One region of the Microbacterium sp. LWH7-1.2 genome, then DNA from elsewhere that is predicted to be linked to it. Evidence: riboswitches for the same ligand, from Rfam matches in the RefSeq annotation. Region 1 holds a riboswitch; each other region holds the start of a gene.
What was found. Region 1 has a riboswitch for thiamine pyrophosphate ahead of MRBLWH7_RS15715 (ECF transporter S component). Riboswitches for the same ligand answer to the same signal wherever they lie in the genome.
Positions count from the first base shown of each region.

Region 2: it holds a riboswitch for thiamine pyrophosphate, as region 1 does, so the genes downstream of both, thiC (phosphomethylpyrimidine synthase ThiC) here and MRBLWH7_RS15715 (ECF transporter S component) in region 1, are expected to answer to the same signal.
Region 3: it holds a riboswitch for thiamine pyrophosphate, as region 1 does, so the genes downstream of both, thiM (hydroxyethylthiazole kinase) here and MRBLWH7_RS15715 (ECF transporter S component) in region 1, are expected to answer to the same signal.

Region 1 is NZ_CP151637.1:3,385,805-3,393,667, reverse strand. It holds gene MRBLWH7_RS15750 (SDR family NAD(P)-dependent oxidoreductase) at 1-415, opposite strand, end outside; gene MRBLWH7_RS15745 (hypothetical protein) at 535-1,050, opposite strand; gene MRBLWH7_RS15740 (DUF488 family protein) at 1,108-1,458, shown strand; gene MRBLWH7_RS15735 (aminoglycoside 3'-phosphotransferase) at 1,477-2,202, shown strand; gene MRBLWH7_RS15730 (SRPBCC domain-containing protein) at 2,199-2,705, shown strand; gene MRBLWH7_RS15725 (energy-coupling factor transporter transmembrane component T) at 2,834-3,634, opposite strand; gene MRBLWH7_RS15720 (ABC transporter ATP-binding protein) at 3,631-5,106, opposite strand; gene MRBLWH7_RS15715 (ECF transporter S component) at 5,108-5,752, opposite strand; TPP riboswitch at 5,745-5,854, opposite strand; gene MRBLWH7_RS15710 (D-alanyl-D-alanine carboxypeptidase) at 5,891-7,540, shown strand; gene MRBLWH7_RS15705 (RbsD/FucU domain-containing protein) at 7,560-7,863, opposite strand, start outside.
Region 2 is NZ_CP151637.1:2,773,507-2,781,369, forward strand. It holds gene thiO (glycine oxidase ThiO) at 1-446, opposite strand, end outside; gene thiC (phosphomethylpyrimidine synthase ThiC) at 456-2,189, opposite strand; TPP riboswitch at 2,188-2,296, opposite strand; gene MRBLWH7_RS12835 (TetR/AcrR family transcriptional regulator C-terminal domain-containing protein) at 2,372-2,971, opposite strand; gene MRBLWH7_RS12840 (biotin transporter BioY) at 3,049-3,696, shown strand; gene MRBLWH7_RS12845 (class I adenylate-forming enzyme family protein) at 3,693-4,787, shown strand; gene MRBLWH7_RS12850 (thiolase family protein) at 4,777-5,901, shown strand; gene MRBLWH7_RS12855 (ABC transporter ATP-binding protein) at 5,898-6,581, shown strand; gene MRBLWH7_RS12860 (energy-coupling factor transporter transmembrane component T) at 6,575-7,186, shown strand; gene MRBLWH7_RS12865 (CHY zinc finger protein) at 7,183-7,512, shown strand; gene MRBLWH7_RS12870 (hypothetical protein) at 7,553-7,863, opposite strand, start outside.
Region 3 is NZ_CP151637.1:4,280,384-4,288,246, forward strand. It holds gene thiD (bifunctional hydroxymethylpyrimidine kinase/phosphomethylpyrimidine kinase) at 1-523, opposite strand, end outside; gene thiE (thiamine phosphate synthase) at 520-1,254, opposite strand; gene thiM (hydroxyethylthiazole kinase) at 1,251-2,069, opposite strand; TPP riboswitch at 2,060-2,154, opposite strand; gene MRBLWH7_RS19890 (DNA polymerase III subunit gamma and tau) at 2,286-4,523, shown strand; gene recR (recombination mediator RecR) at 4,527-5,120, shown strand; gene MRBLWH7_RS19900 (DMT family transporter) at 5,295-6,227, shown strand; gene MRBLWH7_RS19905 (hypothetical protein) at 6,231-6,719, opposite strand; gene MRBLWH7_RS19910 (aspartate kinase) at 6,972-7,863, shown strand, end outside.

The DNA of each region.
Region 1 (7,863 bases):
CACCGTCGCCGTCGGCGGTGGGCTCGGTCTTCGCGATGGCCGCCGAGGCCTGCGAGATGACGTTGTACGTGCCGATGAGGTTCACGCGGATGATCCGCTCGAAGCCCTCGAGCGGCGAGGGGTTGCCCTCACGATCGAGCACCTTGGCCGGCGGGGCGATGCCGGCGCAGTTCACGACGACGCGCAGGGGGCCGGATGCTGCGGCCGTCGCGACCGCGGCTGCCACCTGTTCGGGGCTCGTGACGTCCGCCGGCGCGAACGTTCCCCCGAGCTCTGCGGCCACCTCGGCGCCCGCCGAGTTCGGCAGGTCGACGATCGTGACGGTCGCGCCGGCGGCGGCGAGACGCCGGGCCGTCGCGAGGCCGAGTCCGCTCGCGCCACCGGTGACGAGTGCGGCGGTGCCCGTGAGGTCCATGGATTCTCCTTCGAAGTCCGGATTCGGCGGAACCGCGTATCAGCATACGCGGTACTCAGTCCCATCGCTCACCGGCCGGCGGCGCGACAGGACCAGGCTAACGGCGCTCGCCCGGGCCGTCACGGCCCGAACTGCGGACCGATGCGCGTGAGGGCCGAGATCCGGTCGATCAGCTCGGCGGGCCGTGCGAGGAGCATGCGCGCCTCGCCGCGGGCGGTCAGGTACTCCACCAGCCGCGTCGTCGCCTGCGCGTCGCCGCGGCGGTAGCCCGAGAGGTGGTGCTGCGTGGCGCGCCATTCCAGCCGCTCCCCCTCGAGCGTCGTGATCACGACGACGAAGGTGGGCGTCTCGGCCGCATCGCCGGCCTCCAGGCCGCCGGCCACGCCGCCGAGCAGCGCCGCCGCCATGTCGGTGACCGCAGGATACGGCCACCAGGACCCCGGCGGGTCCACCGTGACCGCGTGCGCCCGGGTCCACGGCACGAACTGCAACCGGGGCTCGCCGATGTGACGGGAGAGCCCTTCCGGCGAGAGCCGCACGCGCCGCGCCGCGGTGTCGCCGATCGCGACCGAGGGTTCCGCGCCCTCGAGCGCCGTCAGGGGTCCTCGCCGTCGGGTGGCGCGCGTGGTGGGCATGCCTCCCATCCCACCACGCCGGTGGCGCGCGGCGGGGCCGGCGGGTTGGATGGACGCATGGAGATCCGGCTCAAGCGCGTCTACGACGACCCGGCCCCTGACGACGGCTTCCGCGTCCTCGTCGACCGGCTGTGGCCGCGCGGACTCTCGAAGGAGCGGGCCGCACTCGACCTGTGGGCGAAGGAGGTCGCACCCTCGACCGAGCTGCGCACGGCGTTCCACCATGACGACATGGCGTGGCCCGACTTCGAGACGGCCTACCGGGCCGAACTCGACGGACCGACGGCCACCGCCGTCGCGTCGCTCCGGGAGGAGCTCGCCCCGCACCCCGTCGTGACGCTGCTGCACGCCGTCCACGACGACACGCACAACCACGCCCTCATCCTCCGCGAGGTCCTCGCGTCCTGACCCGTGCAGGATGGGATGGTGTCGATCCCCCTCGAAGACGTGGCCGTCCCCGAGCGCGTGCGGGAGCTGGCTCGCGGAGCTGACCTCACACCGGTCTGGCTCAACGAGCTCGGCGGCATGACGTTCCGCACCGACGACGGCCGCTATCTCAAGTACGGTCCGCGCAACAACGAGACGTCGTTCGACGGCGAGGCCGAGCGACTGCGGTGGGCGGCGGCCTACACCGCCGTGCCGCAGCTTCTCGAAGCCGGGGGCGACCAGAGCCACGAATGGCTGGTGACGGCGGCACTCCCGGGGCTGTCGGCGGTCGATCCGCGATGGATCACGGATGCCGCCACCGCCGTCCGCGCCGTCGGCCAGGGTCTGCGCGCCCTGCACGACGCGCTGCCGGTCGATGACTGCCCGTTCGACTGGCGCGTGCCCGCGCGGATCGCGAACGCGGCGGGACGCGGCATCCGTCTTCCCGCGGCGTTGCGCGACGCCCCGCCGATCGACCGGCTCGTCGTGTGCCACGGCGACGCCTGCTGCCCCAACACCCTGATCGGCGGCGACGGCCGGTGGAGCGGACACGTCGACCTCGGGGCGCTCGGCGTCGGCGACCGCTGGGCCGACATCGCCGTGGCGTCGATGTCGACGGCGTGGAACTATGGCGAGGGATGGGAGGACGCCCTCATCGAGGCGTACGGGATCGAACCCGATCGCGAGCGCCTGTCGTACTACCGGGAGCTCTGGAACGCGACATGACCGACATCACCGGCAACGTCTGCGACATCGACGGCAAGCCCAACCTCGTGATCCTGCGACGCTTCCGCGCGACGGCCGACGAGGTGTGGCGCGAGCTGACCGACTCCGCGCGGCTCGAGCGCTGGATCGGCCGCTGGGAGGGCGATCCCGCGAGCGGGCACGTCACGTTCTACATGACCGCGGAGGATCCGGATGCCGCGGGCGAGGAGTACACGATCCTCGAGTGCGACCGCCCCCGGCGCTTCGCCGGCGACACTTCGGCCGGGTCGGGTGCGTGGCACCTGTGGTTCGAGCTCGCCCCGGACGAGCACGGTGACACGGTGCTCACCTTCGGCCAGCGACTGGGCCCCGAGGACGAGGTCGGCTCGATCGGGCCGGGCTGGGAGTACTACCTCGATCGACTGGTGGCCGCGCAGGCGGGCGTCGAGGTCGCAACGGTCAAGTGGGACGACTACTTCCCCGCGCTGCAGCCCGGCTACGAGCGGCTGGTGGCCGGCGGCTGATGCCGGGTGCTGCGCCGCGGCCAGGCGTTTCGACTCGCAAGCTCGCTCAACGACCGGGACTCGAAGCACCGGTCATTGAGCGGGGGAGTTCTGGCGCCCGCAGACGGAACGTCGCCGCACCGACGGCGTCAGGACCACACGAACCGGAACGTGTCCGCGGCCACCGCGGCGCCGATCGCCAGGGCCATGATCGCGGTGCCGCCGAGCAGCGCCACGGCGTCGCGCGGGTGCAGTCGCGACGGCCGTGCCCACGTGCGCGGGACGCCTGAGCCGAAGCCCCGCGCCTCCATCGCCATCGCGAGCTTCGTGCCGCGGCGCACCGCGAACACGAGCAGCACGAACGCCATCGAGAAGAACCGGCGGATCGCACCGCTGTCGCCGACGCCGCGCGCGCGGCGCGCGAGGCTCATGCTGCGCCAGTCGTCGAGGAAGAGGCCGAGCGTGCGGGTGCCCGCGAGCACTCCGAGCACGAAGCGCGACGGCAGCTTCGCGACCTGCGCCAGCGCGTCGGCGAGCTCGGTGGGATCGGTGCGGCCGAAGAGCAGGATCGTCGGCAGCGCGAGGGCGAGCACGCGCAGGCACACCGCGACGGCCAGCGCGATGGAGTCGTCGCTGATCGTCGCGTACCAGAACGACCAGTAGACGGTGCCCCCGGGTTCCGCGTACAGCAGCATGCTGACACCCGCGACCGGCGCGAAGACCAGGATCGGCAGCATCCGTTTCAGCACCGTCATGGCCGCCAGGCCGGTCAGCGGGATGCAGGCGAGCTGGAGTGCGATCGCGACCAGGGCGCTGGTGGCGTCGATGGAGGCGAAGAGGGGCACCGACAGCAGCAGCGCGAGCACGATCTTGGTGACGGGGTTCACCCCGTCGAGCCAGGCGCGGGGAGGCGCCGGGACCTCGGCGGCGAGCGTGTCGACGGCGGTCACGATCGCACCCTCGCGTGCACGGGAGCGCCGAGCTCGATGCGGTGGCCGCCGAGGTGCCGCAGCACGTCCTCGTCGTGGGTGACGGCGACGACCGTCGTGCCCGCGGCGATCTCGGACTGGAGCAGCTGCACGAGCTCGATCCACCCGCGACGGTCCTGTCCGAAGGTCGGCTCGTCGAGCACGATGACCGGCGGCGCGTCGGCGAGCACGGTCGCCACCGACAGTCGGCGCTTCTGGCCACCCGACAGCGTGAACGGGTTCGCGGCGGCGAGGGGCGCGAGATGCAGCCGTTCGAGGAGCTCTCCGACGATCTCGTCGACGGCGGCCGGATCGACGCCCCGCGATCGCGGCCCGATCGCGAGCTCGTCGCGCACGGTCGAAACGAGGAACTGGTGCTCGGGCTCCTGGAACACGGTGCCGATGCGCGTGAGCAGCTCGCGCGACGTCCACTTCGAGGGGCGCCGCCCGGAGCGTCCTGCCAGCTCGGGGGCGGCCTCGACGCGCCCCGCCGCCTCGGGCAGCAGCCCCGCGAGCGTCAGCGCCAGCGTGGACTTGCCGGCGCCGTTGGGTCCGGTGATCACGGTCGCGGCCGCGCGCGGCACCGCGAGGTCCAGTCCGGCGCGAACGATGGTGCGACGGTCACGGGAGATCGAGAGTGCGGATGCTGCCACCGCCGCCCGCGCGTCGCCCCGCGCTGCGCCCGGCACGCGCAGGCCGACCGGGTGGCCCGGCACCCACACGCCGACGGCGGCGAGCGCGGCGCCGTGGCGCGCGAACACCTCGGCCGGCGAGCCGTCGGCGAGGAGCCCGCCGTCGGCGCCGACCACGATGACGCGGTCCATGAGGTCCGCCCACACGGCGGTCCGGTGCTCGATCACGACGAGGGTGGCGCCGGTCTCGCGCACCGCACGCTCGACGGCGTCGCGCACCTCGCGGACGCCGTCCGGATCGAGGTTGGCGGTGGGCTCGTCGAGCAGCAGCACGCCCGGCCGCATCGCCAGGACGCCGGCAAGGGCGAGTCGCTGCTTCTGCCCGCCCGAGAGCGCCTTCGTCGCGCGGGCGAGGGGCACGTCGAGCCCGACGGCGTCGAGCGCCTCGGCCACGCGGGAAGGGATCTCGGATGCCGGCACGCCGAGGTTCTCGCAGCCGAAGGCCACGTCGTCGCCCACCTTCGACAGCACGACGCCCGAGTCGGGGTCTTGCAGCACGAGCCCGACGCGGCCGCGGTGGGCCTCGGCACGCTCGCCGTCGATGAGGAGCGAGCCGGTCTCTTCGCCCTCGTCGGCGCCGCCGAGGAGGCCGGCCATCCCGGCGAGGAGCGTGGACTTGCCCGCGCCCGATGCGCCGAGCAGGAGCACGCGCTGGCCGGGCTCGATCGCGAACGAGACATCGCGGACGGCGGGAGCCCGCCGTCCGCCGTACCGCCAGCCCCAGCCCGCCGCCGTGATGCGAGCCGGGCGGGTCGCCGTCATGTCAGACCTCGCGGCGCGCTTCGCGTCCGACGGCGAAGCGGCTCAGCGCTCCGGTCGCCGCGAGCCCGCGCACGGCGAACCAGCCGACGACGCCCGCGAGCAGCGCCCCCGACACGACCAGCGACACCAGGTAGATGACGTTGAACTCGAGGGTCTTCAGGATGTTGGGCGAGCTGCCGTAGAAGAGCTCGAACACCCACGCGCCGACGGCCGCGCCCACACCGGCGAGCATCGCGACGGGGAGGGTGAAGCGGCGGTACAGGAAGATCGCGAAGATCAGCTCGGCGCCGAGACCCTGAACCAGTCCCGACAGCAGGGTCGATACGCCCCACACGTTGCCGATGAGCATCGACACGATCGCGGCGATCACCTCGACCAGGAGCGCCGCGCCGGGCTTGCGGATGACGAGGCCGCCGATGACGCCGCCGATGAGCCAGATGCCGACGGCGATGCCGCCGAGACCCGGCGTGAGGCCGTCCATCGCGATGAACCAGGCGTAGCCGACGGTGTTCCAGGCCCAGAAGACGAGGCCGATCGCGACACCGAGCACCGCGGCGACGACGATGTCGACGACCCGCCAGCGCAGGCTGCGCGGGCCCTGCGAACGGCCCGCAACGGGGGTGGATGCGGACGTGGACGCGTGCATTTGAGCTCCTCCCTGCGCCGGCATGATCCGGATCAGGTTCGACGGTCGAAGCGTGGGCCGCTTCCTCTCAGCCCGGCTCACCGGACTCCCGTGGTTGTGGCGCCAGTATACCGCCGGTTCAGCAGGTATTTTGGGTGGGTGACATCGGACGACACCCCTGCGCCCACGCGTCGCGCGCGACGCGTGCAGACCGGTGCCGTTCCGACGCCGGGTCCCGAGGATGTCTCCGACGGCGGCATCCTCACGATGCAGACGGGTGAGACGGATGCCGTGTCCCCGCCCACGAGCACGGCTCCGGCGGACGTGACCGCGGTCGCTCCGACGATCGCGACCGTGCCCGTCGCCGATGTGCCCTCGGTCGCGACGTGGAACCCGACGGATGCTGTCGACCCGTCCGGCTTCTCGCCCCCGGCCGTCACCACCGCCACGACGGCAGCCGGCGCCGCGAGCGGTCGCACGGCGCTCGCCTGGGTCGACGAGACCGTCGTCGAGCGCGGCGCGGCGCCTGCCGACCTGACCGCGGCGGCGACCCCGTACGTGACGGTCGACGCCGATCTCCTCGCCGACGCCCCGCGACGCTCGCCGTTGCGTGCCGCCGTCGTCGTGCCGACGCTGGCGATCGCGGCCGTCGTCGGCGCGTACGCGGGGACGACGCTGCTGTGGCCGCTGCACTCGGTCGCCCCGACGGTGACGGCGATCGAGGTGCAGCCGATCGCGGCGCCCGCCGCCGCGCCGGCGTGGCCCGCCGAGGGAAGCGCCGCGGAGGCCGTCGCCGGCATCCCGGGAACACTCGCCTCGACCGCCGACCCCGCCGCGATCGCCAGCATCACCAAGGTCGTGACCGCGCTCGTCGTGCTGGAGGAGATGCCGCTCGCGGTCGGCGAGCAGGGCCCGGAGTACCGCTTCACGTCGGCGGACCGCTCGCGCTACTGGCAGTACCGCTCGGGCGGCGAGTCCGCGCTCGACGTCCCGGTCGGGGGCTCGCTCACCGAGTACCAGATGCTCGAGGGCATGCTCATCGGCTCCGCGAACAACTACGCCGACCGCCTCGCCCAGGGCATCTGGCCCTCCGACGCGGTGTACGCCTCCGCCGCGAACGCGTGGCTCACCGCCCACGGCGTTTCGGGCGTCACGATCCGGGAGCCCACCGGCATGGACCCGCGCAATGCCGCGAGTCCCGAGGCCCTCGTGGCGCTCGCGCAGAAGGCCATGGCGCACCCCGTCATCGCCGAGATCGTCGCGAAGCAGTCCGTCGATCTTCCCGGCGCCGGGCAGGTCGAGAACACGAACGGTCTCCTCGCGGATCCGGGCGTCGTCGGCATCAAGACCGGAACGCTCGACGCCTGGAACCTGCTCTCGGCCAAGGACGTCACGATCGGCGACAAGACCGTGCGCCTGTACGCATCGGTGCTGGGTCAGCCGGACGACGAGGCACGCCTCGCCGCGTCCCGCGCGCTGTACGCGCAGATGGAGTCGGAACTGCAGCTCAAGCCCTCGGTGACGGCGAGCACCCTCGCCGGTCAGGTCGAGACGCTGTGGGGCGACAAGGTCGACATCGTCACGTCGGGCGACGCGTCGGTGATCCTGTGGAACGGCGGCAGCGGCACGGTCGCGACCACCTACCATCTGGGCGACAGCCGCGACGCCGGCGACGTCGTCGGATCGCTCAGCGTGACCGGGCCGCTCGACGCCACGACCGTCGACCTGACGCTCGCAGCGGAGATCACCGAGCCGTCGCCGTGGTGGCGCCTCACGCACCCGCTGGACCTCTTCGGCCTCAACGGCTGAGGCGCCGCCGGGCGCGCGTTCAGGCGGACGGGTGTCCGACGACGCCCTTGCGCAGCAGGGCGTTGCCGTACTTGCGGATCTCGCCCGTGCGGACGATCACGAACGCGGTCTTCGCGACCTCGTAGTACTCGAAGCGGTCGACGTAGCGCGGATCCTCGACGCCCGCCGCGGCGGCGAGCTCCCGCTGCACGTCGAGCACCTCGCCGTCGGCCGACGCCATCAGGTCGAGCGCGGGCGCGTCGTCGAGCGGCACGACACTCCGCACGGCCGCCAGCACGGCGGGGGTCGTCGTGCCGGGCAGGTCGACGACGCGCGCGCCGATC
Region 2 (7,863 bases), 610 kb from region 1:
GCAACACGGTAGACACTGGTCACCCGGGGCCCGAGCAACGGCTCGCTGATGCGAGCATCGCGGGTCGTCAGCGGCTCGACGGCCAGCCGAGCACGACGATGCGCGGCGTGGAGATCGGCCAGCGCCTGCCGGTCCCCCTGATCGACGCCTACCAGCAGCGTCTCGTTCCGGAGGTACCCCACCGCCTCGTCCACGGGCTCCAGTTCGCGCACGAACCCGGGATGCAGTGCTGCGGACTCCAGCATCGCGGGCAGGAGCGCATCCTCCTGGTAGTGGTACTCGCTGACCGGAGCGAGCATGCCCGCCGCAGCGAAGGTGGCTCCCTGAGCCGGAGCCGGGTCGACGAGCTGCACCGAGCGCCCGCTCTGCGCGGCGCGCCACGCGATGCTCAGCCCGATGATCCCGCCTCCGACGACGATCACATCGGCGGTCGGTCGGTGAGCCATGCGCGGTGCCTACTGCTGCCGCAGCGCCGGCGCGGGCAGGTAGATCCTCCCGCCGGAATCCCTGAACTCCGCGGCCTTCTCCACCATCCCGGCGGTACGCGCGGACTCGGCGACGATCCCGAACTGATCGCGGATGTCCTGCGAGATGCGCATCGAGCAGAACTTCGGCCCGCACATCGAGCAGAAGTGCGCGGTCTTCGCCGGCTCGGCAGGCAGGGTCTCGTCGTGGAACTCCTCGGCCGTTTCAGGGTCGAGCGAGAGCGCGAACTGGTCCCGCCACCGGAACTCGAACCGCGCCTTCGACAGCGCGTCGTCCCGAGCCTGCGCGCCCGGGTGCCCCTTCGCGAGGTCGGCTGCGTGGGCGGCGATCTTGTAGGTGATCACGCCGGTCTTCACGTCGTCGCGGTTCGGCAGCCCGAGGTGCTCCTTCGGGGTGACGTAGCAGAGCATCGCCGTCCCGTAGCGGGCGATCTCGGTGGCTCCGATCGCAGAGGTGATGTGGTCGTAGCCGGGCGCGATGTCCGTCACGAGCGGCCCGAGCGTGTAGAACGGCGCGCCGTCGCACAGCTCCTGCTGGCGCTCGACGTTCTCGCGCACCAGATGGAACGGCACGTGGCCCGGGCCCTCGACCATCACCTGGACGTCGTACTCCCACGCCCGCCTGGTCAGCTCGGCGAGGGTGTCGAGTTCCGCGAACTGCGCGGCGTCGTTGGCGTCGGCGATCGATCCCGGGCGGAGTCCGTCACCGAGCGAGAACGCGACGTCGTACTGGGCGAAGATCTCGCAGAGCTCGTCGAAGTGGGTGTACAGGAAGTTCTCCTGGTGATGCGCCAGGCACCAGCCGGCCATGATCGAGCCGCCGCGCGAGACGATGCCGGTGACCCGCCCGGCGGTGAGCGGAACGTACCGCAGCAGCACGCCGGCGTGGACGGTCATGTAGTCCACGCCTTGCTCGCACTGCTCGATGACCGTGTCGCGATACACCTCCCAGGTGAGCGCCGACGCGTCGCCGTCCACCTTCTCCAGCGCCTGATAGATGGGCACGGTGCCGATCGGCACCGGCGAGTTGCGCACGATCCACTCGCGAGTGGTGTGGATGTCATCCCCGGTCGACAGGTCCATCACGGTGTCGGCGCCCCAGGTCGTCGCCCACTGCAGCTTGGACACCTCGTCGGCGATCGAACTCGTCACCGCGGAGTTGCCGATGTTGGCGTTGATCTTCACCAGGAACGCCTTGCCGATGATCATCGGCTCGGATTCGGGGTGGTTCACGTTGTTCGGGATGATCGCCCGCCCGGCCGCGACCTCGGACCGCACCAGCTCCACGTCGCAGTTCTCGCGCAGTGCGACGAACCGCATCTCCGGGGTGATCACGCGGTTGCGGGCGTAGTGCATCTGCGTGACCCTGCGCCCCGCCTTCGCCCGGCGCGGACGGCGCTTCTCGCTTTTCCATTCGACGGATGCTGCGCCCCGGCGCACTGCGGAACGGCCGTCGTCGTGAAGAACGCGGTCGCGGCCGGAGTACTCGTCGGTGTCGTCGCGAGCGATGATCCACTCCTCGCGCAGAGGCTCGAGACCCCGCACCGGGTCGCTGCCAGGCCCTTGAGTGCGGTACACGGTCACGGGTGCGTTGGGCGAGCCGTCCGGAGACGGGTCCAGCGGGATCCGGTCGACGGGCACTCGGATGTCGAGTTCGGTGTCGTGCAGATACGCGAGAACGCGCGATGAACGGACGGACTCCATGGAGGCGACTCCTACTTCCTTCGCCGGCATTACCCGGACAGGTTCGAACGGTCGCAGGCCGCGTCAGCCCGATCTCAGCCCTTGCGAGGGCACCCGTGTGGATAGCGCAACGGTACCGCAACCGACCGGGCCGAGCGGCGTCGATGTCGGATCCCGCCGGTCAGCCGCCGGTCAGCCGCCGGTCAGCCGCCGAGGCGACGGGACTGCAGTCCCTCCACCAGGAGTTCGACTCCGAACGCGAAATCGGCCTCCGGGGCGTCGTCCTGTCGGAGGGGCGGAGACGGGTCGCCGTGAACGCCCAACTGGCGGTACTGCTGTCTTTGCTGCTCATGCTGGACCTGACCGAGCACGAAGTGGAGCAGGGCGGATGTCGCTCGCCGGACCGACTCGTCGTCGAATCCGCCGGCGCCGATCGCGGCCGCCAGGCGGTCGTGCGCTGCCCGGGATCCCAGCCCGAGCGCGAAGGTGCTCGCGACGAGCTCAGCACCGTCGCGGTGCGCCAGCAGCGCTCGGCGCAGCGCGCACGCTTCGGCGCGAACCCGGGACACCCAATCCCGCTCAGCCGATCCGGAGTCGACCTCGGTGACGATCCGGTCGGAGAGTTCCGCCAGCAGGCTCTGCTTGTTCGGGAAATGCCAGTAGAGGGCGCTGGGCTGCACCTCCAGCGCGGCCGCGAGCCGGCGCATCGTCAGGTCGGGGAGGCCGTACTCGTCGAGGATCCGCATCGCGGCGTGCGCCACTTCGTCACGGGTGTGACCCCGATTTGCTCTCGCCGTCCCCATCAGCCCACTATATTGAACACCGTTCTAGTGAACACCGTTCAGGTGGTACTCCTCCCCGGCAGAAGGGACCTCGTCCGATGGCCACGCCCCCCGCTTCCTCACTCGACCGACCGGCACGCGCAAGCGCGCTGGACGCGACTGCTCTCGCTCGAGTCGCGGTGTTCGCCGCCATCATCGCGGTCCTGGGATTGCCCGGAGGATTCACGATCCTGGGTTCGGTCCCGATCACGGCCCAGACTCTCGGCGTGATGCTCGCGGGCGCCGTCCTCGGCCCGTGGCTCGGTGCGCTCTCGGTCTCGGTGCTGCTCGGCCTCGTCGCGGTGGGCATGCCACTGTTGGCAGGCGGGCGTGGCGGGATCGGGGTGTTCTTCGGACCATCCGCCGGCTACCTGCTCGGGTGGATCGCCGGCGCGGTCGTGATCGGACTCATCGTGCACGCCGGCGGCCGCAAGCCCACCACCGCCCGCACTCTGCTCGGGATCGTGGTCGGCGGCATCCTCGTCGTCTACGCCTTCGGGATCCCGGTGCAGAGCCTCGTGACGCGACTGCCGCTCGGAGAGACGGCGCTGACCAGCCTGGTGTTCGTGCCCGGCGACCTCGTGAAGGCCGTGCTCGCCACGGCGATCGTGGTCACGCTGGTGCGGGCGTACCCACGGGCGTTCCGCCGGACGTGGACGACGAAGCCCGCTGCCGTGGGCGACAGCGATCCCGCCACCGTGTCGTGATCATCCCGCTGGGCGGCGAGGTCGCCGGTCTCCTCGAGCGTGTGCGCGAGGTACGCGATGCGGGCGACGTCCCGCTCGTGGGCGATCCCCGCTGGCCACGCGCCCAGTGGGAGGCGGTGCTCGGCGCGGCAGCAGAGGCCGGCTCGCCCGAGGGCATCGCCTGGGCCTCGCTCACGTCGGGGAGCAGCGGCAGTGCGCGCCTCGTTCTGCGCACCGCATCCTCGTGGAGCGACTCGTTCCCTGCGATCTCGGAACTGCTGGGCGCAGATCCGGGCGAGGCGGTGGCACTGACCGTGCCGCCCGCCTCCTCGCTGACGCTCTTCTCGATCGCGCACGCGCTGTCGGGCGGCCCGCGTCCGGTGCTCGGCGCCGGCGACAGCGCGGACGTCACGTGCATGCACGGCACTCCGCAGGCACTGCGGGCAATGCTCGACGCAGGCGCGCCACCGCGGCTGCGGACCGCGCTCGTGGGCGGTTCGCACCTCGACACCGCGCTCTGGGAGCGGGCGCGGGCCGCCGGCATCCGTGTCGTGTCCTACTACGGGGCGGCCGAGCTCTCGTTCGTCGCCATCGACCACGGCGACGGGCTGCGTGCGTTTCCCGGCGTGGAGGTGAGGATCCGCGACAGCGAGCTGTGGGTGCGGTCGCCGTTCGTGGCGTCCGGGTACGCGGGAGCGCCCGGTCCGCTGCGCCGCGACGGCGATTGGGCGACGGTCGGCGACCGCGCCGAGCTCATCGACGGACGGCTGCGTCTCCTCGGACGCGCGGACGATGCCATCCTGAGCGCATCCGCGACGATCGTGCCCGAGGAGGTCGAAGAGGTCCTGCGCACGATCCCGGGTGTCCGCGATGCGATCGTGTTCGGTCTTCCTCGCGAACGGGTCGGGGCGCTGGTCGCGGCGTTCGTCGAGCTCGACGGAGCCGGCCCCGACGCCGCCCTGCGCGAGATCGTCGCGACGCACCTGGCACCGGCGCATCGCCCGCGCCGGTGGTTCGCCGGCGAGCTGCCGCGCACCGCGTCGGGCAAACCGGCGCGCGCCGAAGCCGTGCGCCGAGTGTTCGATGGGGAGGTGTCGCGCCTTGTCGTCTGACCGCGATCCCGTGATCATCGCCGCCCGGCGGACGCCCATCGCCACGCGTGGCCGGGCGCTCGCTGGACGGAGCGTCGGCGACCTCGGCGGGGCAGTGATCCGGGCGGCACTGGCGGATGCCCGGGCAGTCACCGGTTCGCCTGCCGGGGTGGCCGACGTCCTGCTCGGCAACTGCATGGGCCCGGGTGGCAACCCCGGGCGGAACGCCGCACTAGCCGCGGGGCTCGGTCCCGAGGTTCCCGGTGGCACCGTCGACCGGCAGTGCGGCAGCGGGCTCGCCGCCGTGCTCGATGCGGTGGCCGCGGTCCGCGCGGGCGACGAGCGGGTGCGGGTGGCCGGGGGCGTCGAGAGCCCCTCCACCGCACCGGTGCGCATCGCGGCGGGCGTCCCGTACGACCGCGCCCCCTTCGCCCCGCCGGGCTTCCCCGACCCCGACATGACACGGGCGGCCGAGGATCTCGCGATGCACGACGGCATCCCCCGGAGCAGACAGGACGCGCATGCGGCGCGCAGTCACGCGCGGGCGCGGGCCGCGCTCGCCGCCGGTCGCTTCGACGCCGAGCTCGTGTCGCTCGCGGGACTCCGCCACGACGACGCGATCGGCGGCGCCGAGGCGCTGCTGCCGCGACTGCCCGCCCTCTTCCCCGGCGGAACCGTCACGGCAGGCACCTCGACGCGAATCGGCGACGGTGCTGCCGTCGTCGTCGTCGCTCCCGCCGGCACCGCGCCGGGTCTCGCCGTACGCACCGCCGCGGTGGTCGGCTGCGACCCCGCGCTTCCCGGCATCGGCGCGGCACCCGGCATCCACTCCGCGTTGCGCGCAGCGGGCGCGACCGTCGCCGACGTCGAGGCATTCGAGATCGTGGAGGCCTTCGCCGCGCAGAGCATCGCCGTGCTCGACCGAATCGGCGTCGACGAGGACGACCCGCGGGTGTGCGCGGACGGCGGCGCGCTCGCCCTCGGACATCCGTGGGGCGCGAGCGGGGCGGTGGCGCTGGTGCGGCTGTTCAGCCGGCTCGTGCGCGCGGAGCGGCCGGCGGGCACGCTCGGTGTCGCCGCGGCGTCGGTCGGCGGTGGGCTGGGCATCGCCGCCGTGGTCGAGGTGGTGCGATGACGATCCGGGTGGCCGCCGCCGATCTCCGCCTCGGCGAGACCGACGTCCTGCGCGACGTGACGGTCGACCTCGCCGCGCGCACCGTCGCGGTCATCGGCGAGAACGGCTCGGGCAAGTCGACGTTCGCCCGCCTCATCGGCGGGCTGGTGCGACCCACCAGCGGGACGATCAGCATCCTGGGGCTCGACGCGGTCAGGCACGCGGCGGAGCTTCGACGGCGCACCGCGCTCGTGTTCAGCAACCCCGACGCGCAGATCGTGATGCCCACCGTCGCTGAAGACGTCGCGTTCTCACTCCGGGCCGAACGGATGCCACCCGCCGACGTCCGCGAACGGGTCGCAGCCGCCCTCGCGAGGTTCGGGCTCACGCCGCTCGCCGACCGCTCCGCGCACGACCTGTCGGGCGGACAGAAGCAGCTGCTCGCGCTGTGCGGCGCGTTCGTGCGTCGCCCCGACCTGGTGATCGCCGACGAGCCGACCGCCTACCTCGACGCCCGCAACGCGCGCCGGGTCGCCGACCACCTGCTCGAAGACGCGGGGCACCGGCTTCTCCTGGTGACCCACGACCTCGCCCTCGCGCAGCGCTGCGAGCAGGCGGTGCTCTTCGCCGGGGGGCGAGCAGTGGCGGTGGGTGAGCCCGCGGCTGTCGTGGCCGAGTACGAGACGACTCTGCGATGCTGACGCACTACCGCCCCGGCGACAGCCGGCTGTATCGGATGCCGGCGGGCCCGAAGACGCTCATGCTCCTCATGCTGGTACTCGGCGTGCTCGTCCTGCCGTCCCAGTGGTGGACGGTCGGCGCGGCGGGCGCGATCAGCGTCATCGCCTACGCGGTGGCGGGCCTCCGAGACGGCGCAGGCGGCATGCGGGAGCTGGGACGTCAGCTGTTCGCGATCCGCTGGGTGGTGCTCATCACGGTTGCGGGGCAGCTGCTCTTCCTCGGACCCGAGGCCGCCGTCGCCAACGCCGCCCGGGTGACTGCATCCCTCGTCCTGGCGGCGCTGCTCGTCCTCACCACCCGCGTCAGCGCCCTGCTGGACGCCTTCGAACGCGGCCTGCGCCCGCTGCGACGCATCGGCGTCGACAGCGAGCGGACCGCGCTCCTCCTGACCGTCACACTCGGCACCGTCCCCGTGCTGGCAAGAATCGCCGCCGACGTACGAGACGCCCAACGCGCCCGAGGCGCGCGCGCGAGTCTGCGGACGTTCGTCGTTCCATTCCTCGTCATCTCTCTCAAGCACGCCGATCAACTCGGCGACGCCCTCGCCGCGCGAGGCCTCCGATGACCCGGGACCGCCCGGACGTGCGTGGCCCTGTCGTCGACGCCGAGACGCGCTGCATCCATTACGCGACACCGCTCGACGTCATCGCGATCAAGTTCCCGTGCTGCGACGAGTTCTACCCCTGTCACCTCTGCCACCAGGAAGCGGCCGAACACCCGGCCGAGCAGTGGCCCGCGGAATCACGTGACGAGCAAGCAATCCTCTGCGGCCCGTGCGGACACCTCCTCACCATTGCGGAGTACGCCCACACGAACGCGTGCCCGGCATGTGCGGCACCCTTCAATCCCCGTTGCAAGCTGCACTGGGACCTGTACTTTCACACCCCCTGAACCTTGCGAGCCGTCGACATCCGCGACGGTCCCGGGCATGTCAGCCCTCGTCGGCGCCCGCCGACGAACCGAGCGCTCGGCGAGCGTCCTGCAACGCTGCCTCGTACGCGTCTCGCTTCCCTTCACCGTCAGGTCTGTCTCGACCGATGATGAATCCGTCTTCGACGACGGGTTCATGCGCCTCCGCGTCGGCTCGACGCCTGAGCGCAGCATCCAGCATCGCGTCGAACCTGCCGGCGCGTCCGACGGCTTCCACCGCTCCGATCGTGGAGCCCACCGCCGCTCGCGTCTGAGCGTCAGCCGCCAGAGCCCGGGTGGATTTCCGGTAGCTGAGCCAGGCGACGATCAATG
Region 3 (7,863 bases), 890 kb from region 1:
ACAGCACGGTGGTGCCGGTGGCCTGGACGAGAGCGCGGGCGTCATCGACCGCCTGCCCCCAGGTCGTCGCCGCGGGGCGCCCGGTGAGCACCGCGAGCTCGGCGAGGTTCGGGGTGACGAGGTCGGCTTCGGCGCACAGTGCGCGCAGTTCGTCCTCGGCGGCCGGATCCAGCAGCCGGTCGCCGCTGGTGGCCACCATGACGGGATCGAGCACGACCACCGGAGGGCGCACGCGCGCCAGCCACTCCCGGACCGTGCCGATGATCTCGGCGGACTGCAGCATCCCGATCTTGACGGCGTCGATCCGCACGTCGTCCGACACGGCCTCCAGTTGCGATCTCAGGAACGCGACGGGCGGCACGTGGACGTCGCGGACGCCGCGGGTGTTCTGCGCGACGAGTGCGGTGACGACGGCCATGCCGTAGCCGCCGAGCGCCCCGATCGATTTGAGGTCGGCCTGCACGCCCGCGCCGCCGGTGGGATCGGTGCCGGCGATGCTGAGCACCCGCGGAATCGCGGTCATCGTGCCGCCTCCAGCGTCGCGTCCGGGGTCAGTCCCCTCGACGCGCCCGACGGGGCGGTCGGCTCATCGGCCAGCGCGTCGTGGCACGCGTCCCGCAGCGCCCGCGTCACGGCGGCGGGGTCGTCGGCGGCGCAGATCGCCGACACCACGGCGATGCCGGCCGCCCCGACTCGGCGCAGCGCCGGCACATCGTCCACCGTCACGCCCCCGATCGCGATGCACGGCAGTGGGGCGGCCGCGGCGAGCGCGGCGAATCCGTCGATCCCCAGCACCGGGGGGTGATCCGGCTTGGTGAAGGTCGGGCGGATCACGCCCACGCCGAGATAGTCGATCGTCCGCGGGGGGAGTGCGGATGCCGCGGCCAGGTGCGCGGGGGTGTTCGCCGTCCACCCGATCACGGCATGCGTGCCGAGCAGTCGCCGCGCCGTCTCCGGCGGCAGATCGCTCTGACCGAGGTGCACGCCGTCGATGCGCGCCCCGGCATCGCGGGCAGCCAGGGCGACGTCGACGCGGTCGTCGATGACCAGCAGGCTGCGCCGGTCGACGACCTCCGACAGCGCCACTGCCTGCCGCAGCAGCTCCCGGGCGGTGACGGACTTCGCCCGCAGCTGCACGACGTCCGCGCCGGCGCCCGCGGCGACGTCCACGATGTCGCAGAGCCGGTCGAAGGGCACCCGTTCGTCGGTGACCAGGTGCAGGGCCCCGCGGCTCGCGGGAAGGGCGCCGCTCATCGGACGGCGAGGGTGTCGGCGACGCGCGCGTCGAGCTCGGTCGGGTGCGCCCCGAGGGCGTCCAGCGCGTCGAGGAACGCCACGGCGAACGACCCCGGCCCCTCCGCGCGAGCGGCCGCGCGTTCGGATGCGACCGCATAGAGGACGGATGCCGCCACCGCCGCCTCGAACGGCGCGCACACGCCGACGAGCGCGGCCATCACCGCGCCCAGCGAGCAGCCGCCGCCGGTGACGCGGGTGAGCAGCGCGTCCCCGCCCTGGATGCGGACGACACGCTCGCCGTCGGTGACGAGATCGACCGGACCCGAAACGGCGACGACGCCGCCGGTGCGCAGCGCGAGCGACCGCGCGGCGCCGGCAGCAGCATCCGTTCCGTCCGTCGCGTCGACTCCGCGACCGCCGCCGCCCTCGCCGGCGAGGGCGAGGATCTCGGAGGCGTTGCCGCGGACGATGGCGGGACGGTGCTCGAGCAGCTCGGCGGCGAAGGCCGTGCGCACGGGGAGAACGCCGACGGCGACGGGATCGAGCACCCAGCAGGAGGTGGCGCGGACCGCCTCGCGAGCGGCATCGCGCTGCTCGGCGGTGGGCGTGCCGAGGTTCACCAGCACGCCGTCGGCGATCCCCGCGAAGAGCCCGGCCTCGCCCGGGATGTCGCACATCGCGGGGGCCGCGCCCACCGCCAGCAGGGCGTTCGCGGTGTAGTTCGTCACGACCGCGTTCGTGATGCACTGCACCAGGGGTGACGCCTCCCGCAGCGCCGTCAGCGCGGCGGCGGGGGACAAGGGGGACAGGTGTGCTTCGGTGCGCGCGTTCATCGCGACATCCCTTCGCTCGCATGATCGAGATCAGGTTCGACGGGTGTGTTCTCAGCCCGCCGTGCGGGCACCCCGTGTCACTGCGGAGCAATCTAGCAGGCGATCTCGACGGGGCATCGCCGTGTGTCGACGTCGCCCGCCGGCAGGTGAAGCCGAAGCCGCGGAGCGATGGGCTCAGCCTGCCGAAGTGTCGGCCCCACGCCGTAGGCTGGAGGAGTGACCACCGCCCTGTACCGCCGCTACCGGCCCGAGTCGTTCGGCGAGATGATCGGGCAGTCGCAGGTCACCGAGCCGCTCATGACGGCGCTGCGCGGCGACCGCGTCGGCCATGCGTACCTGTTCTCGGGTCCCCGAGGGTGCGGAAAGACCACGTCGGCGCGTATTCTCGCGCGCTGCCTCAACTGCGCGCAGGGTCCGACCGACACGCCGTGCGGCACGTGCGACAGCTGTGTCGAGCTCGGTCGCGGTGGCGGCGGCTCGCTCGACGTCGTCGAGATCGACGCCGCGAGCCACAACGGCGTCGACGACGCCCGCGACCTGCGCGAGCGTGCGGTGTTCGCGCCTGCCCGCGACCGCTTCAAGATCTTCATCCTCGACGAGGCACACATGGTCACCCCGCAGGGCTTCAACGCCCTGCTGAAGCTCGTGGAAGAGCCGCCCGACCACGTCAAGTTCATCTTCGCGACGACCGAGCCCGAGAAGGTCATCGGCACCATCCGCTCGCGCACGCACCACTACCCGTTCCGGCTCGTGCCACCGGCGGCGATGCTCGAATACGTCGAGCAGCTGTGCGGGCAGGAGGGCGTCGACGTCGAGCAGGGCGTACTGCCGCTGGTCGTTCGTGCCGGCGGCGGCTCTCCGCGAGACACGCTGTCGCTGCTCGACCAGCTCATCGCCGGTTCGGAAGACGCGAAGGTCACCTACGCCCGCGCCGTCGCGCTCCTCGGCTACACGCACGCCGAGCTGCTCGACGAGGTGATCGACGCCTTCGCCGCGGCCGACGCGTCAGCCGCCTTCGCCGCGGTCGACCGCGTGGTGCAGACCGGACAAGACCCCCGCCGCTTCGTCGACGACCTGCTCGAGCGCCTGCGCGACCTCATCGTCGTGTCGGCGACCGGTCAGGGCGCCTCGGCCGTGCTGCGCGGCGTCTCTGCGGACGACCTCGCCCGCATGCAGCGTCAGGCCGACGCGTTCGGCCCGGCGCGGCTGTCGCACATCGCCGACCTCGTCATCGCGACCCTCGACGACATGACCGGCGCCACCTCGCCGCGGCTGCAGCTGGAGCTGATGGTCGCGCGGGTGCTGGCGCGCGGCGCAGGAGCCGCGCCCGCTGCGGCGCCGATCGCCGCGCCCACGTCGGCCCCGGCTTCCGTCCCCGCGGCCTCGACGGGTCGCGCCACCCCCGCGCCGGCCGCTCCTATCGCTACCGCTCCGGTCGCACCGACCGGCGCGGCTCCGGTCGCACCGACCGGCGCGGCTACGGTCGGGCCGCCCGCCGAGCCCGCGCCCGTGGCCGCACCTCCCGTACCCGCCGGGCCGGTCACCCTCGGCCGCCTGCAGCAGTCCTGGTCGCAGGTGCTCGCGCAGCTCGAGAACGTGAGTCGCTCGTCCTGGATGCTCGCTTCGGGCGCCCGCACCGTGGCGCTCGACGACGACGTGCTCACGCTGGCGTTCTCGAGCCAGAGCGACGTGGCGAAGTTCAAGCAGCTCGCCGCCGGCAAGGGGCCCAGCGAAGACCTGCGCCAGGCGATCCTGGCCGTGCTCGGCATCCGCGTGAAGTACATCGCCCGTCACGACCCCGCCGGCGGATCCGGTGGCGGGGGCAGCCCGGCAGCGCCGGCGCCGTCCGGCCCCGGCCGCGAGGCCCCGCGACAGCCGGCCACCGAGGCGCCGACGACCCGCTCCACCTCTGCCGCGCCCAGCGGGTCGCGGAATGCGCAGGCCGCGGCACCGCGTGCCTCCGCATCGGCCGCGCCGGGGGCGTCGGCTCCTGCCGCGGTGCCCCGGTCGACGGCTTCCGCGCCGGCATCCGCCGCGCCCGTGACGGACTGGGCGGTCGCGGCCATCCCCTCCGACGACGACGCTCCGCCGCCAGACCCGGGCCCCGCTGCCTTCCCCGCCGAGACGCCCCCGCAGTTCGCGGTCGACGACGAGCCCGAAGACGCCGAGGCCGCGACCGCACGGGTCGCGACCCTCGCGCCGCCGCGCGAGGGCCAGGTCCTGCCGCGCACCGAGATCGCGCCACCGTCCGAGCGCGACGACGATGACGATGACGACACGGACGCGCTGATCGCCGACCTCCCGGTGCCCCCCACTGTCGCGCCGCCGCTGACCCCCGTGGTCACGACGCGCAACGGCGGCGTGCAGCGCTACGGCGAGGCGGTGGTGCGCCAGGTGCTCGGCGCCACGTTCGTCCGCGAGGAGCCCTACGAGCCGCCGACGAGGTTCAGCTAGCCCATGTACGACGGCATCGTCCAAGACCTCATCGACGAGTTCGGCCGCCTTCCCGGGATCGGGCCGAAGTCGGCCCAGCGCATCGCGTTCCACATCCTGCAGACGCCGAACTTCGACGTGTCGCACCTCGCCGAGCTCCTCAGCGAGGTGCGCGAGAGGGTGCGTTTCTGCGAGGTGTGCGGCAATGTCTCCGAGCAGGAACGCTGCTCCATCTGCCGCGACCCGCGTCGCAACCAGACGCTGATCTGCGTCGTGGAGGACGCGAAGGACGTGGCGGCGATCGAGCGCACGCGCGAGTTCCGGGGGCTCTACCACGTGCTGGGCGGCGCGATCAGCCCGATCGCCGGCATCGGCCCCGATGACCTGCGGATCACGCAGCTGATGCAGCGGCTCGCAGACGGCACCGTGCAGGAGGTCATCCTCGCCACGAACCCGAACCTCGAGGGCGAGGCGACGGCGACCTACCTGAGCCGCCTGCTCCACACCCTCGAGATCACGATCACCCGCCTCGCCTCCGGCCTCCCTGTCGGCGGCGACCTGGAGTACGCCGACGAGGTCACGCTCGGCCGCGCCTTCGAGGGCCGCCGCTCCGTCTGAGCATCTCGCCCCATGGTCCCGGTGCGGCGACCGGCCAGGATGTCGGAAGTCCGTCGTAGATTGGCGGTTGGCCGTCTCGCGCTCTGCGCCGGCGACCGCGGAACCTGAGTCGAGGACGACCCTCGGGCGGCGTCGCGCCAGACCCCGCCACACCACCGTTGGGAGACACTTCGCATGAACTCTTCGCAGCGATTCGACACGCGTGCGTGGCTGCTGTTCGGCGCGATGGCACTGCTGTGGGGCGTCCCGTACCTGTTCATCAGCGTGGCCGTCGAGTCGTACTCGCCGGCGGCGGTGGTGGCCGGCCGCACGCTTCTCGGCGCAGTGCTTCTGCTCCCGTTCGCGTTGCGTCAGAAGGCCCTGCGCCCCGCATTCGCGAAGATCGGCTGGGTGCTGCTGTTCGGCGCCATCGAGATGGCAGGCCCCTTCCTGCTGCTCGGCCATGCCGAGCAGACCCTGCCCTCCGGGCTCACGGGACTCCTGGTGGCGACCGTGCCGCTGTTCGCGGCGCTGATCGCATTCGGAGGCGGCGACAGGTCTGTGCTCAGCCCGGCGCGGGCGATCGGACTCTTCGTCGGCTTCGCGGGCGTGTTCGTGATCGTCGCCGGTCCCGGGCTCGCCGTCGGGGGTGGCGGCGGTCTGCTCGCCGTCGGTGAAGTCCTTCTCGTCGCCCTCCTCTACGCGATCGCCCCGTTCGTCATCGCGACCAAGCTGCGCGACGTGCCCTCGCTGGGCTCGATCACGCTCGCCCTCTTCGCCGTCGGCATCTTCTACACGCCGATCGCCTTCCTGACCCAGCACCAGGTGCCCACGATCGAGAGCACGGTGTCGCTCGTCGCGCTCGCGGTGCTCTGCACGGCGCTCGCGTTCATCGTCTTCTTCGCGTTGATCGCCCGCGTCGGCCCGGTGCGGGCCCCGCTGTTCACGTACGTCAACCCCGTGGTCGCGATCGTGCTGGGCACCATCATCCTGGGCGAGCCGCTGACGCCGGGCCTGCTGATCGGCTTCCCGCTGGTGATCCTCGGCTGCTGGCTCGCCGCTACCGGCGGCACGCTGCGCGCACGCAAGGCCGAGGCGGCCGACCTGCCACCGATGGCGTCGAGCTGAGCGTCAGCGCAGCACCTCGACCAGGACGATCCACGACACCAGCAGCGCGGCGACGATCGCGACGATCGACCCGGCCGCGAACCACGCGAGGCCGACGGGCTGGCCGGCCGCCAGAAGGGCGCCGCCGATGAGGTAGGCGAGCGGCGCGAAGAATCCCACCGCCGACTTGAGCCAGCGCAGACGGTTGGCGGGGTGACGGTTCTCGAAGATCCTGCGGGTCGCCTGCACCTGGAACGCCCCCGCGCCGACCGCGATGACGACCATCGCGACTCCGTACGGGAGGGGGCCGACGGCCGGGATGAGCCCGACCGCGGAGCCGATGAGCGCGAGCACCAGCCCCGAGATGCCCGCGGCCAGACGGGCGGTGAGCGACGCCTCCTTGATGATGTCGCCGATGTTGACGCTGGCGGCGACGATCACGAGACCCGCGAGCGCCGCCGTCGCACCCACCATGGCCACATTGAAGTCCGACCACGTCTCGATCTGCTCCATGCTCGGATGCTACTGGCGCTGCACCGCGGCGCACAGAAACGACCTTTCGCCGACACACCGGTCAGCGGACCTCCTGCGCGGCGTGCCGGGCGGAAGCTCCGACTCTGCACCGCCCTCGCAGCCGTTCGGGCATCGCGACACATGGCTGGGCGCGCATGAGCGCGTCCGTAAGATGGACCCTTGGGCGGCAGGAGACCGCAGTGCGCGGCATCCGTTCTCGCCCGTCCTCAGACAAAACGCGTGGAGTTCGATGTGGCGCTGATCGTCCAGAAGTACGGCGGATCGTCGGTCGCTGATGCCGTGAGCATCAAGCGCGTCGCGAAGCGCATCGTCGACACGCGCCGCGCCGGTCACGACGTCGTCGTCGCCGTCAGTGCGATGGGCGACACGACCGACGAGCTGCTCGACCTCGCGGGCCAGGTCGCGCCGATCCCGGCGCCCCGCGAGCTCGACATGCTGCTCTCGAGCGGTGAGCGCATCTCGATGGCGCTGCTCGCGATGGCGATCCACTCGATGGGCTTCGAGGCGCGCTCGTTCACCGGCAGCCAGGCCGGCATGATCACGACCGCCGACCACGGTTCGGCGCGCATCGTCGACGTGACGCCGATCCGCCTGCGCGAGGCGCTCGACGAGGGCGCGATCGTCATCGTCGCCGGCTTCCAGGGGTTCAACCGCGACACCCGCGACATCACCACGCTCGGCCGCGGCGGCTCGGACACCACGGCCGTCGCCCTCGCGGCGGCGCTCGAAGCCGATGTCTGCGAGATCTACAGCGACGTCGACGGCATCTTCACGGCCGATCCCCGGGTCGTGCCGAAGGCGAAGAAGCTGGGCGTCGTCTCCGCGGAGGAGATGCTCGAGCTCGCGGCCAACGGCGCCAAGGTGCTGTACATCCGCGCCGTCGAATACGCACGCCGTCACGGCGTGCTCATCCACGCCCGCTCCACGTTCAGCTCGGGCGTGGGGACCTATGTGCTCGGCCCCGGGATGAACGTTCCCGAGGGCGAAAAGGGAGATGAGATGGAAGAGCCCATCGTCGCCGGCGTCGCCACCGACCTCGGCCAGGCCAAGATCACCGTGATCGGCGTTCCCGACGTCCCCGGCAAGGCAGCCGAGATCTTCAAGGTCATCGCGAAGTCCGGCG